Prosthecobacter sp.: one gene and its partner. The protein of the gene in region 1 interacts with the protein of each later gene in a pairwise test. Links are inferred from orthologs where the notes say so. Each region holds a gene or a part of one and is shown on either strand. Other genes may lie near its edges. The genes, in order: U1A53_RS04480 and def.

Evidence for each region.
Region 2: the proteins of U1A53_RS04480 (region 1) and def interact in binary tests that used the Escherichia coli proteins (3 or more experiments, as listed by UniProt). The link is inferred for Prosthecobacter sp. from one-to-one orthologs.

What each region holds. Positions count from the first base shown.
Region 1 is NZ_JAXMIH010000006.1:377,421-384,535, forward strand. The notes cover bases 2,506-5,336. They hold U1A53_RS04480 (aspartate-semialdehyde dehydrogenase), read left to right. Parts: upstream 2,506-3,323; coding sequence 3,324-4,349; downstream 4,350-5,336. Other genes in these bases: U1A53_RS04470 (L,D-transpeptidase), read right to left, coding at 2,506-2,694; U1A53_RS04475 (O-acetyl-ADP-ribose deacetylase), read right to left, coding at 2,691-3,206; U1A53_RS04485 (hypothetical protein), read right to left, coding at 4,379-5,137; U1A53_RS04490 (FecR family protein), read right to left, coding at 5,178-5,336. Also shown: U1A53_RS04455 (PQQ-binding-like beta-propeller repeat protein), read left to right, coding at 1-521; U1A53_RS04460 (DNA alkylation repair protein), read left to right, coding at 527-1,234; U1A53_RS04465 (alpha/beta hydrolase), read left to right, coding at 1,305-2,168; more of U1A53_RS04470, read right to left, coding at 2,230-2,505; more of U1A53_RS04490, read right to left, coding at 5,337-6,506; U1A53_RS04495 (FecR family protein), read right to left, coding at 6,633-7,115.
Region 2 is NZ_JAXMIH010000019.1:124,053-131,216, forward strand. Bases 2,001-4,880 are described here. They hold def (peptide deformylase), read right to left. Parts: upstream 3,781-4,880; coding sequence 3,220-3,780; downstream 2,001-3,219. Other genes in these bases: U1A53_RS19425 (Gfo/Idh/MocA family oxidoreductase), read left to right, coding at 2,001-2,217; U1A53_RS19430 (RNA methyltransferase), read right to left, coding at 2,223-2,993; U1A53_RS19445 (MFS transporter), read left to right, coding at 3,875-4,880. Also shown: U1A53_RS19420 (FAD-dependent oxidoreductase), read right to left, coding at 1-837; more of U1A53_RS19425, read left to right, coding at 919-2,000; more of U1A53_RS19445, read left to right, coding at 4,881-5,212; U1A53_RS19450 (hypothetical protein), read left to right, coding at 5,234-5,893; U1A53_RS19455 (dipeptidase), read left to right, coding at 5,954-7,164. UniProt on the Escherichia coli protein: Removes the formyl group from the N-terminal Met of newly synthesized proteins. Requires at least a dipeptide for an efficient rate of reaction. N-terminal L-methionine is a prerequisite for activity but the enzyme has broad specificity at other positions.

The DNA of each region.
Region 1 (7,115 bases):
TGTGGTTCTGCAACAGCATCAAGGCCGCCGAGCTTTGCCCCAGCATCGTCGCGCATGAAGGCGTCATCTTTATCATCGGCCATCCCGGAGGCCAAAGTCAGGCGGTGAAAGCAGGCGGCAAGGGTGACGTGAGTGCCACGAACATCATCTGGCAGGCGCAGAAAGGCAGCAACGTCGGCTCGCCCGTTTATAAGGATGGTCATCTTTACTTCATCAACGACTCACGCGGCGTTGCCACCTGCCTCGACGCCAAGACCGGTGCTGTGGTCTATGAACAACCACTCGCCTCCCGCCAGAAGCGCGACCGCTGGTATTCCACGCCGCTGCTTGCCGGAGATAGAATGTACTGTGTGGGCCGCGAAACCGGCACCTACGTCATCGCCGCGAAGCCGCAGTTCGAACTCCTCGCCACCAACGTCATCAGTGGTGACGACAGCATCAGCAACGCCAGCCCCGCCGTGTCCGATGGCCAGATCTTCCTCCGCTCGAACAAATACGCCTACTGCTTCGGCAAAAAGTGACCGCCATGACTCTCGACGAAACCATGCAGGCGCTCGCCGCCAAGGCCAGCGCCACCACCAAGAAGACGCTGATGCGTCACGGCGCGCCGGAGCCGATCTTTGGCGTGCGCATCGGTGATATGAAGCCGATCCAAAAGCAGATCAAAGGCGATCAAGAACTCGCCATGCAGCTCTACGCCACAGGCAACTCCGACGCGATGTATCTTGCCGGTCTCGTGGCCGATGGCAGCAAGATGACGCGCGCGCAGATCGAGCGCTGGGCCAAAACATCCGTCTGGCACATGCACTCCGGAACCACGGTGCCATGTGTGGCAGCCGAGCATCCCGATGCCATCGAGATAGCACTGAAGTGGATCGAATCGCCGAAGGAATCCATCGCCGAGTCTGGCTGGGCCACACTGTCCAACGTGGTGATCACCACACCGGATGACAAACTTCCCATCAAGCAACTCGACACGCTGCTCACCCGCGTGGTGAAGACGATCAAGTCGTCTCAGAACCTCGTGCGTTACGCGATGAACAACTTCATCATCTGCTGCGGCACCTACGTCGCTCCTCTTGCCGACAAGGCTGTCGCCGCCGCGCGCAAGATCGGCCGCGTCGAGGTGGACATGGGCCAGACCGATTGCCAGGTGCCGGATGCGGAGACTTACATCATCAAAAGCCGTCGCGGCCTGCCCGTGGCTCCGAAGCGCAAGACAACACGCTGCTGATCGTAGCACGAGTTTTCCAACTCGTGGCTTCACGGGCTAGAAAGACCGTGCTACGTCGTTCAAGACCATCATGCGCCATCTCTTTGCTGTTCTTCTGCTCCTCACCATTCCCGCTTCCACCCAAACACCCGCCAAGGCACCCGATGCCGTGGACATGCTGGCGAAGGATTTGAAGCCGACGCGCGTCCTCGTTTACAAGAAAATCGCCGACCGCGAGCTGCAGATGCACGTCTTCGAACCCGAAGGATTCAAACCCGGCGACAAGCGTGCGTGCTACCTCATCATCCATGGCGGTGGATGGACCGGTGGTGCGCCGCCACGCATGTATCCGTTCGCCGCACATTACGCGAAGCTCGGTCTCGTCGGCATCAGCATGTCCTATCGACTGCACAGCGCGAAGACGGGTGTCAGCGTCTTTGATTGTGTGAAGGATGCCCGTTCTGCCGTGCGCTACCTCCGCACCCATGCCGCCGAACTCGGCATCGATCCGCAGAAAGTCATCGTCAGCGGTGGTTCGGCAGGCGGCCATCTCGCAGTCTCGACCGCGCTGTTCGACAAAGTGAATGAAGACAGCGATGACCTCACGATCTCTGCGACTCCATCGGCCCTCGTGCTGCTCTTTCCGGTCATCGACACCTCCAAAGAAGGCTACGGCCAGGCCAAGATCGGCGAACACTGGCAGGAACTCTCACCCGCGCACAACGTCCGCGCCGGACTGCCGCCCACGCTCATCTTCCACGGCACCGGTGACACCGTCACGCCCTTCGCCGGAGCCAAGACCTTCCATGAAGCAATGGTCAAAGCCGGAAACCGCAGCGAACTCGACATCAATGAAGGCGGTGCCCACGGCTACCTCATGCGCGACAAGGCGCTCTTTGATGACACGATGAAGAAGACGGACGCGTTTCTGAAGTCGCTCGGATTGATGCCGTGATCAAAGTGGTCCGCACAGTCCCTTGTGCGGCTTCCCAATCACCGCACATGGAGTGTGCGGACTATTCCCCGATCCAAACCTGTGTTCCCACCGGCACGAGATCGAAGAGTTCGATCACCTCGCGATTGCGCATGCGCACGCAGCCGTGGCTGCCGGGGCGACCGACACCGTTCTCGTCGTTCGTACCGTGGATGTAGATGTAGCGCTGGAAGGTGTTCGCATTGCGCGGCTCCAGACCGTGCAGCCAGAGGATGCGGGTGAGCACGAAATCGCTCTTTGAGTCCATTCCAGGCGTCCACAGGCCCACCGGCTGACGCGATTTGAAGATCGTGCCGCATTCAGCGCCGTCGCCATGCTTCTCCTTCACCACGAAGCTGCCCAGCGGCGTCTTGTTGCTGCCTTCGGTGAAGCCGATGCCAAACTTCGACGTGGAGCAGGCCCATTCTTTGACAAGCCGCGTGCCATCGAACAAACGCAGGCGCTGCGTGCCGATGCTGACTTCGAGGCGTGGGTTCGTGAGGTTCATGCGGTCTTCTGGCTCAACAGCTTCTCGTAACGGAGCCGATCCGCCTCCGAGAAGCAACAGAAGATGATTTTGCGCAACGATGAAGGTGCTGCGGTGAATTCACGCACGACACCAACGGCGATTACCGCCGCATCATCCGCCGGATAGCCATAAACACCGGTCGAGATGCATGGAAAGGCGATGCTTTGCAGTCCTTGGGCTGCGGCGATTCGGAGCGAGTTCTGGTAGCACGAGCGCAGCAGCTCCGATTCGCGCTTGCCGCCATCCACCCAGATCGGTCCGACGGTGTGGATGACATGCCTCGCTTTGAGACGATGACCCTGCGTGATCTTTGCCTCACCGGTGCGGCAACCGTTCAGCGTACGGCATTCCGCCAGCAGTTCGGGCCCTGCCGCGCGGTAAATCGCCCCATCGACACCACCACCGCCGAGCAGCGATGCATTGGCCGCATTCACGATGGCATCCACGTCGAGCGTGGTGATGTCCGCGCGGATGGCTTCAAGGGTGGTCATGGAAGCTGATTTCAGCCGGAGAAGGGCTTTCAGGCAAGCACCTTTCCCGTCCTTGCATCCGGCCCGCTTGCTCGTAGTATCGCGGCCCTTTTTCACCCCAAAACTCGTTAGAATACCATGAGCACCCTCAAGAACGTCGCCATCGTCGGAGCCACCGGCGCTGTGGGCGCGGAGATGATCCGTTGCCTCGAACAGCGCCAGTTCCCCGTCGGCCAGCTTACCCTCCTCGCCTCCGCACGCAGCGCCGGGAAAAAGCTGAAGTTCAAGGGCCAGGACATCACGATCCAGGAGCTGACGCCGGATTCGTTCAAGGGCATCGACATCGCGCTGTTCAGCGCCGGCGGCGACATCTCGCGCGACTTTGCCCCGCATGCCGTGAAGGCCGGTGCCGTGGTGGTGGACAACTCCTCCGCCTTCCGCATGGACCCGGACGTGCCGCTCGTGGTGCCGGAGATCAATGCCGCCGACGTGAAGGGGCACAAAGGCATCCTCGCGAACCCGAACTGCACTACCGCGATCTCGCTGATGGCGTTGTATCCGCTGCATCAGGCCTTCGGCGTGAAGCGCATCTTTGCCTCCAGCTACCAGGCCGTGTCCGGCACCGGTGCGCAGGCGATCGAAGAGCTGGCGAACCAGTCCCGCGAGTGGGCATCTCAAAACCGAGCCTGGGACGCGGCGAAGCTCGACAGCAAGCCGCACGTCTATCCGCACCAGATCGCCTTCAATGCGATCCCGCAGGTCGATTCGTTCCTCGACTCCGGTTACACGAAGGAAGAGATGAAGATGGAGAACGAAGGCCGCAAGATCATGCACCACGACAAGTTCCGCGCTTCCGTGACCTGCGTGCGCATCCCGGTCTTCCGTGCTCACAGCATCGCCATCAGCGCCGAGTTTGAAAAGCCCGTCACGGTCGAAGCCGCGCGTGAAGTGCTCAGCAAGGCTCCCGGCCTCGACGTCCTCGACGATGTGGCGAACAAGGTCTATCCGCTGGCGCTCGACATCGCCGGCCGCGACAACTGCGCCGTGGGCCGCCTCCGCATGGACTGCGCCCTCGACAATGGTCTGTCCTTCTGGGTCGTCGGTGATCAGCTCCTCAAAGGAGCGGCGCTCAATGCGGTGCAAATCGCGGAGTGTCTGCTGTAGCCATGAGATTTCCCAGGTAAGCAGACTGGTCAGCGTGCAGGCGCAGGTGGCAGGATGCCTGCGGCAGGCTTGTTCCAGTGCAGCTTCAGCAGCTTTGAGACATCGCTGCTTTGCGCGGCGGGCGGCACATGCTGGTAGCAGAAGGAGATGAGCAGGTTGTCGAGTGGGGAGAGCTTGAGGTCGAAGGTGTTGTTGCCGCCGAAGGTGGAGTCGTGGAACTGCGGGCTGTTTTTCATGAAGCCGAACCCGGCCAGCAGGTTGTGAAACAGCACATGCTGCTGAAACTCCTCGGTTTGGTCCGGGCTGTCTTTGAGAAACACCAGCGCCTCCTTCAGGCTGTGATCCTTGTCCTGCCAGAACATGCAGCCGTCCTTGCCGACCATCTTGAGCTGCCGCCGTTTGGCGATGTCCAGCGCGGTAAAATCACGCGAAGTGCCGACGAAGACATGCAGAACGCCGTCGCCCGGCGTGTTCAGACCGGTGGCCTGGGTGATGCTGGCAAAACTGCTCTCCACAAAGCCCTTCAAGGCGGGTGAGGTGGCGGTGACCTCCAGCCGCGGCAGTGCCAGCCAGCGGGTGGTTTTGTTCTGGCGGCCGCACAAGACGATGTCGCGCACAAATTTGTCCACCTGCTGCGTGGGGGTCTGGTAGTCGAGGGTTGGTGCCAGGGCAGGGGATGACTGCGCGTCACGCGCACGGCGATCTGCGGCAGGCTGCCGTTCCCCGATGTCCTGCGCCGAAGCATGGGCTGTAAGACACATGGCTGCGAGAGTGGTGATGGCTTTCATGCGAGTGAGACGGTTGAAGGAACGGGATGGGCCGCCAAATTTACTTCGGCGTGGTCAGGAGCACGAAATCGGCGAGGTCCATCGCCATGACGGTGGCGGCGGTGGAGCCTTGCTTGAAGCTGCCGACCAAGGAAAGATGTGAAGAGGGAAAGTCTGGGATAATGCGTTTGTCGCGTATCATTATCACCTCAGTCCAGTCGCCATCATTGGCCGTCCCAGACCAAGCTTTGGCAAATTTCCTGCCTTCAACCCCTGCAAAGTAAGCAGCCGACACATTTTTACTCCGCGCTCGAAACACGATGGCCACTGGACTGCCAGTGAGGTTTTTCGGCATAGGACGAGGATTTATTCTGTTTAAACGGCTGTAGCTGTCATCGCTGTAGTTGGTGCCGCTCTGGCCGCCGAAATCGAAGAAGCATTGATAAGCAGCGCCTGGCTGCTTTGCGGTCCAGACGTAACTCAGCATGCCATCAGCGGACAGCTTGGGTGAGACCGGGTTGCTGTTGCGGCCAGATTTAAGCACCCGCCAGTCAAGATATGGGCCGATCTTGGGATCCAGGCTGGTGCCGTAATGGACATGATCCACGCTCTCCTCACCAACGACGGACAACTGACCGTTTTGAAACAGCAGGATCTGCAGTTTCTTCGTGTTTGGCACCGGACTCTTGATGGCGACGGGTATGGGCGTCCGCACCAGGTCGGCGGCGGCGTATTCGGGTGCGTAGCCGTTCTCTTCATCCGTCATTGCCCGCATCTCGCTGAGAATGCCGGGGCTGGCGCTCACGGCGTTGCCGGCTTCCAATATGACGCTTTTGCCGCTGCCGGGCTCCGTCACCGTCACGCTGCCTTCATGCACGCCGATGGTGTCGGTGCCGTCGGTGCTCACCGTGAAGAATTTGGTGCCTTTCACCGCGAGCAGCGCGGCGGGCGTTTTCAGGCGAAACTCGCCTGCGGCACGTTTTTTGAGCTCTTCGCCGCTGATGTTCATAAAAAGCCGGCCTTTGAGCAATTCCAGACTGTGATTCTTCTCGGTGGTTTCAGGCACCTGCACCGCTGTGTCCGCACCCATGCGTGCGGTTCCGGTGGTGCCGAGCAGCAAGGATGTCGCGCTATTTGCCCCGGTGACAACCCTGCCGCCTTCGGCAATCAGCGTGGCAGGGATGGCGGGAGTGATGCTGGTTTCAGTCGTGCCGCCGGAGGGAGGAACCATGGCGGTGGCGATCTCGCCTTTCGCCAGCGACGTGACAGCCCCGCGGCTGGCGAAGGGCAGCGCCTGCGAAACTGTCACCACGGTTTGAGCACGAGCATCGCTGCACATGATCGAGAGCAAGACGGCCAGTGTGCAGGCGTGCAGATTCGCAGCTTCCATAGGTGCATCGTGGGCTGCGCCATGGGTAGGTCAAGCATTTACCATCACGAACACCCCCTGTAAGCACAGAATGCTTTGGAACATAAGATCGGCATGTGCCCCGGTCTTTCATGGCAGCGGTTTGTGCTAATTCTCCTGCGTGATCAGCGTGATGCCGGTGATTTCGATGACGGGCTGCTTGTCGGGATCAGCATTGAACTGCCTGATGGAATCCAAGATGCCGCACTTCAAGAGCAAAGGGTTTGGCAACTTGTCAGTCTGGGCGCGGTCAAACGGCACAACCACGGTCCATTCCCAGGTGTTCGATGTCTTTGGTGCGCTGTTCGAAGAACCTTGGAATGGCAGGTGATCATCGCCGCTCCTGGCAGACGAGGCTGTGAGAGCCGCAAAAAACGCTGCATTGGAAATGGAGATATGTGGCAGGTTCCAGCACCGCACCACCAGTTCCAGCGCCACGGCCTTGCGTTTGATTTTACGGACGTCGAGTTCGAGCTCGGCTGCCACCGCAGGGATTGGCTGCTTGCCGTAGGCATTCACATCCAGGGCGAACTGATATTCAGTTCCAAGCTTGTTGTCGGGGTGAAAACTCTTGGTGCCCTTGCCATAAGG
Region 2 (7,164 bases), on another replicon or contig:
GCGTGTTGCAGGCTGGCGGCCCATGGCGAGGAGGATTTGATCGACGAGAATGGCGTGCGTGTGTCCGTCGGTGGTGAATTCAACGCGCTTGCGGCCTTCGTGGGTGGAAATGCGGTTGAGGTGCGTGCCGAGATGTACGGTCATGCCGCGTTCTGTGTAAGCTTTGGCGATGACATCGCTGCATTCGCGATCGAGGCCGGTGAGAAGCTGGGAGTTGCGCTGAATGAGTGTGATTTGGCAGCCCATCGCCTCAAGGTAGTGTGCCATTTCAAGAGCGATGGCTCCGCCGCCGAGTACGGCAATGCTGTGCGGCAGTGAATCGGCATCCAGCACGTCATCACTGGTCCAGTAGCCGGTTTCGGCGAGTCCAGGCACGTCGGGAACGGCAACCTCGGAACCGGTGGCGATGCAGAAGCTGCGTGCGGTGATTTGGAAGCTGGCGGAACCGTCGCGCGGGACGACTTCGACGGTGTGTGGGTTCAGAAAGCGGGCGTGGCCGCGATAAAGGACGAAACGACCGTCTTCGAGCTGTCCCTGACGATAACCGGCGAAGTCGGCGATCAGAGTGCGTTTGCGATCACGAATGGCTCGCACATCGACGCCGTGGGAGGTGGCTTTGAGGCCGAATTCGGCGGTGTGGCGGATGTGGAGCTGGCGGTTGGCGGATTCGATGAGCGTCTTGCTCGGCATGCAGCCGCGCAGGATGCACAGGCCGCCGAGTTCAGATGCGCCGTCGATCACGGTGACGCTCAATCCGGCACTGTGAGCCGTTCTAGCCGCCGCGTAGCCGCCGCTGCCGCCGCCGATGACCACGAAATCAAAATGGTGTTCTGCCATGCGAAGAAATGCAGGGGAGGAGAGACGTTCGCAAGCTGTGGTATTGCCAAACTCGGAGCGGTCGAAGTAATCTCCTTTCCCATGAAATCCCGCCGCTTATTCCTTTCCCAGATCATTGCCACTGGTGTTGCTCCTGCGTTTGTTCCCGCACATGTGCTGCGCTCGCAGACAGCGCCGTCCAACAAGATCACACTGGGAGTAATCGGTGTCGGTGCGCAAGGCACAGGAGACATGCGGGCATTCCTGAATCACGACGATGTGCGGGTGACGGCACTCTGCGACGTGAACACAAAGAACATTGAGCGTGCCAAGGGGATCATCGCCGAGCGCTACGGCAGCGCGGATGTGAAGGTGTATCGCGATTTTCGTGAACTGAACCGGGATGCATTGATTGATGCCGTGCTGATGGCGCTGCCGGTGCATTGGCACAGTATTCCGGCCACGGATGCGATTATGAATGGCAAGCACATCTATCACGAGAAACCGATGGGCATGTCGATGGTCGAATCGAAGCATGTGCGGGCGGCGGTGAAGAAGACAGGCGTGGTGTTTCAGTTTGGCACGCAGCAGCGCAGTGATTTGAAGTTCCGCTGGGCCTGCGAACTCGCGCGCAATGGCCGCTTGGGCAAACTGAAGGAGATTCAGGTCGGTGTTCCCGGTGGGAAGATCGGTCCTGACTTTCCGGAGCAACCGGTGCCGGAACATGTGGACTGGGAGCGCTGGGTCGGGCCTGCACCGATGACGCCGTTCAACACGGAGAAGCTCAAGCGCGACAATCACGAGAACATCACGAATTTCTCACTCGGCATGATCTCGTGCTGGGGCATCCATCACCTCGACATAGCCCAATGGGGCAATGGCACGGATGAAACGGGGCCGATCAGCGTCGAAGGCGAGGCGACGTATCCCGAAAAAGGCGGCTGTGACGCTGTCTTGACCTGGAAGATGCGTTTTGAATACGCGAACGCGGCTCCGATCACCTTTGTGAATGAGAAGAACATGGACATTGGCCACGGGACTCGCTTCATCGGTGAAAATGGCTGGGTGCATGTGCTGCGCGGCAAGATCAGCGCCAGCGACGATGCCATCCTACGCGATCCGGCGAACAAGGCGGGCACGATGCCGGTCAAGCTGATCGAGAGCGTCGAACATACGCGCAATTTTGTGGATGTGATCAAGACAGGGCAGCGGGCGATTTGCGACATTGAGACGGCAGTGCGTTCTGACACGCTGCCACAGCTCACAGCGATGGCCTTGAAGGCGAAGCGCAAGCTGCTCTGGGACCCAATGACGGAGATGTTCACGAATGACGAGGCTGCGAATGCGCTCATGAATGCCCGGCCGTTCCGAGGTGAATGGAAGCTGCCGGAGATTGCTTGATTCGACTACCGTCGTTGCCTCACCGCTTCAAACAAGATTGCGGCACCGGCTGCGGCGACGTTGAGTGATTCGACAGGCATGTGCAGCGGAATGCGCACGTGAGCATCGCAAGCGTTCATGATTTCGGTGCTGGCTCCACGGCCTTCGTTGCCGAGGATGAGCAGCGTGGGTTGACGCCAATCATAGTCATAGTGCGAAAGATCGGCCTCGCCGGTGGCCACGACAGTCTTGAGGCCACGGCTGCGGCAGGTTTCGAGAGTGCCGAGGCCAGAGACGTCGGCCAGAATAGGCAGGCGGAAAGCGGAACCCATCGAGCTGCGCAGGGTTTTGGGCGCAAAGGCATCGGCGGAGCCTGCAAAGGAAAAAAATCCGTTCACACCAGCGGCTTCCGCCGTGCGGACGAGCGTCCCGAGATTGCCGGGGTCTTGGATGCGATCGAGGCCGAGGATGAGCGGCGATTGGCTCTCGAACATGCGATCCAGTGTCGGCCACGGGCGTTCGGCGATGACGATGAGGCCTTGAGTGGAGGTGGTGTCGCTCAGCGATTCGAGCACAGACTCGGAAAGCTGGAAAACTGGGCAGGTGATGCGTTCCAGTAACTTTTGCTGCGATTCGGAAGGTTCGGCGGTGGTGAAGCAGGCGTGGAGCTTGAGTTCCGAGGAAACACACTCGGCCACGAGGCGCTCTCCCTCGATGAAGATCAGTTCACGCTCACGGCCTTCGCGCACGCGGCGGGCGTGTTTGATGCGTTCGTTGGAGGAGCTGGTGATGAGCATGCGGGTGAATTTCTGCGCCGTCCGACCTTCCTGCCGCCGAGATCGAGAGGCAAGTGTTCTTGCTTTGCCTGACCCGCCCATTCTCTCAAGCTTCTGCAAATCCATTTGCCGAATGAATGCGGGCGTTTACTATCGCGCCCTCACGGACCTGCCAGCATAGCTCAGTGGTAGAGCAGCGGTTTTGTAAACCGCAGGTCGTCGGTTCGACCCCGACTGCTGGCTCCACTCAATCGTCCTCTGTCCATTCCTCCATCAGCCGGGCGAGTTTGCGCTTGATGCTGACTTTGGCGACGGCGTTGAGGCGGTCGATAAAGAGAATGCCGTTGAGGTGATCAATTTCGTGCTGGAAGGCACGGGCCAGCAGGCCGTCGGTTTCGACGGTGACGGTTTTGCCGTCGAGATCCATATAGGTGACCTTGATCTCGTAGGCGCGGCGGATGTCGCCGCGCAAACGCGGGAAACTGAGGCAGCCCTCCTCGCCGATTTCCTTGGCGCTGCCGAGTTCGAGCTTGGGATTGATGAGGATGACGGGCATGTGCTGCGGCATGTCGATCTTCTGGCCGTCGATCTTCATGTAGCTGATGCTGTCGGGATTGTGCGCGAGATCAATGACTGCGAGCTGTACCTCCACGCCGACCTGCGGTGCGGCGAGGCCGATGCCGTTCGCCTCATGCATCGTTTCGAGCATGTCGGCGGCCAAGGTGCGGAGGTCGGGCGTGATGTCGGTCACATCGCGGCACTTGGCGCGGAGCACGGGGTCGGGGTAGCGGACGATTTTGCGGATCATGCCTGCCCTTATCACCGGCTTTTCACCGGCTCAAGCGCGGGAGTGGTTTTGTCCTTGCCAAGTTGTGGCGGGTTCCCTAGCCTCGCGGCCACTTATGACCGACACTGCCTCCCGATCTCCGCACACGACCAAACTGTTCATCATGATGGTGCTGGAATTTTTCATTTGGGGGGCGTGGCTGCCGAAAATCTTCGGTTACCTGCCGGCGGTGGGATTCAGTGGCAATGAGCAGCTTGCTATCTTGCTGGCATTCCCGGTCTCGGCAATCCTGGGCATGTTTTTCAGCAATCAGTTTGCGGACCGCCATTTCGCTGCCGAGAAATTCATGGCCTTCAGCCACTTGGTGTCGGGCCTGGCAATCCTGGGTCTGGGCTTCCTCCCCGCGGATGCGGCAGGGAAGGTGGCTTTCTGGCCGTTCTTCACACTGATGTCCGTCCACTGCCTGCTGTATGTGCCGACGATGTCGATCGCCAACACGCTGGCTTTCGCGAACATTCGTGATGCGGCGAAGGAGTATGGCATCGTGCGCATGGGCGGCACTGTTGGCTGGATTCTCGCGGCCTGGCCTTTCATCTTCCTGTTGGTGGACTGGGACAAAGTGAGCGCCGCGAATCCGCAGGGCATGGTGGCCTGGCTTGACGTCGCCTTTGCCAGCCCGCTGGAGGGGGACAAGCTGGTGGCAGGCACTCGCTGGACGTACATTGTGGCGGGCGTTGCTTCGCTGCTACTGGCGGGTTTCAGCCTGACGCTGCCGCACACTCCGCCGAAAAAGGCTGCCGCCGGGGAGTCCTCCGCGCTGGTGAAGGCGTTCGGCGTACTCAAGCATCCCGTGATACTGGTGCTGTGGATCGTCACGATGATCGACTCGTTCGTTCACAACACCTATTTCTTCCACACCGACAACTTCCTGAAGAGCGCCAGCGTCGGCATTCCGGCGAATTGGACGCAGGCGGTCATGAGTGTGGGCCAGATCGCGGAAATCCTCACCATGCTGGTGCTCGGCCTTACCTTGAAAAAGCTAGGCTGGAAGACCACCATGATCATCGGCATCGCCGGTCATGCGTTGCGCTTCCTGGTGTATGCTTTCGTGCCGCAGCACCAGTGGTTGATGGTCGGCGTGCAGCTCATCCACGGCATCTGCTACGCTTTCTACTTCGCCACCATCTATATCTATGTGGAAAAGAGCTGCCCGACTGACATCCGCACCAGCGCCCAAGGTCTCTTCAACCTCATGATCTTCGGCCTTGGCGACATTCTGGCCAAATTCTACTGGATCTACTTTGGTAACGCCAAGTACACCCTGGCGGACGGCTCCATGGACTGGAGGAACTTGTTCCTTCTGCCATCTGCCCTGGCCGTGCTGGCGATGCTCATCCTGCTCTTCTTCTTCCGGCCGCCCACTCGGGCTCCCGAAGGTGAAGTCACGCACTAATTCGCTCCCACAGCCATCGCCATGAAGTTCGTTCTGTTCTCTCTCCTGGTGCTGACCACCGCCCTCCCCGCCGCAGACAAAAAGCCCAAGGCTATGCGCACGAAGGACATTCGCGTGGGCGAGACGCTGCTGGCAGACAACTTTGACAGCGAGAAGCTGGATGCGAAGTGGCTGTTCAACAAAGGCGGCGGTGAGTTTGGCTCGAAGTTTCCCATCAAGGATGGCGCGCTGGAATTGGACCAGGGCGGCGCGCAGGGCGCGGTGATCTGGCGCGAGTTTCCCACGCAGACGCAGGACGGGGCCATCCAGCTCCTGGTGAAGCCATGGGCGTGCAATTGGATCGCCTTTGGCTTTTACGGGCCGCCGGATGAGGTAGACAAACGCCCTGCGGCCCACCGCAAGCTGGCCATCGTGGTGAGCAAGGCCGGTGGTGTCGTCATCCGCGATGTCAAAAGCCAGGACTCGCTGAAGGCGGTGAACCTGAAGCTGGCGCCGGAGGAGTGGCACCGCGTGTGTTTTGAATCGAAGGGGGAGCAGATCACCATTCAGGTGAACGACCGCGTGGTGCTGGAGTACAAAACCGGGCTGACCACAGGCCCAAAGGCAGGCATGCTGATCAATCTGTATGGTGGCAAGGGCAGCGTGGATGAGATCGAGGTGAAGGCCGCGCTGGTGAAATAAAATTAGGATTCGCGGACACGTTGGAATGCTGTTGGTTTGCCGCCACACATATTCCTTTCCATGAATCCTCCTGGCCTCGACCATCTCCTCACCTGCCTGCGTTTTCCCTCCGTCTCCACCGACTCCGCGCGTCGTTCTGATGTGCGTGCGTGTGCCGAATGGCTCTTGAGTAAGGTGCGTGAGATGGGATTGACGGGAGAGTTGCATGAGACGCCCGGTCATCCGGTGCTGCTGGCAAAAAATAAACACATCGCCGGTCGTCGCACGGTGCTGCTGTATGCGCACTACGATGTGCAGCCTGCGGAGCCGCTGGGGGAGTGGAAAACGCCCGCGTTTGAGCCGACAATCCGCGATGGCCGCATCTTCTGCCGTGGTGCGACGGACAACAAAGGCCAGCTCATGGCGCACATGCAAGGGTTGGCCGAAACGCTGGCGAAGCATGCCGATCTGCCGGTGAATTTGACCCTGCTGTTTGAAGGTGAGGAAGAAATCGGCAGCCCGAACTTGAAGCCGTTCCTGGAACAGCATTGCGATGAGTTGAAATGCGATGTCGTGGCGATTTCGGACACCGGCATGGTCGCGCCAGGAGTCGGCACGTTCACGTATGGCTTGCGCGGCATCGCCTGCATGGAGGCCAAAGTGCATGGCCCGGCGATTGATCTGCACAGCGGCATCTTCGGTGGTGCCATTGCGAATCCAGTCACAGCCGTGGCACGTTTGACCGCCATCCTGCATGATGCGGAAGGACGTGTGAAGATCGACGGCTTCTACGACGGTGTGCGTGACATCGCGGATTGGGAGCGCAAGGCCTGGGCCGAATTGGGCGATGGTGATGCCGAGATGCTCGAACTCACCGGATCGCCTGCGCTGTTCGGCGAACCGGGCTACACCGAACGCGAACGCCGCTGGGCGCGTCCCACCGCCGAAGTGAATGGCATCGGTGGCGGTTATCAGGGCGAAGGCTCGAAGACCGTGATTGGTCGCGAAGCGTTTGTGAAGCTGTCGTTTCGTCTCGTGCCGGATCAAAACCCGGATGTCGTGCTGAAGCGCGCCGAGGCTCATTTGCGGGCACATTTGCCAAAGGGTGTTCGTCTTGAAATCATCCCAGGCCACACCGGCATGCCGTATCTGATGGACCCGCATTCCACGCTCGGCACCGCAGCCCAGCGGGCGCTGAAAAAAGTCTTCGGCGACAAGATTGCGCTCATCCGTGAAGGCGGCAGCATCCCCATCGTGCAGGCCTTCAAAGACGTGCTCAAAGCCGACACGCT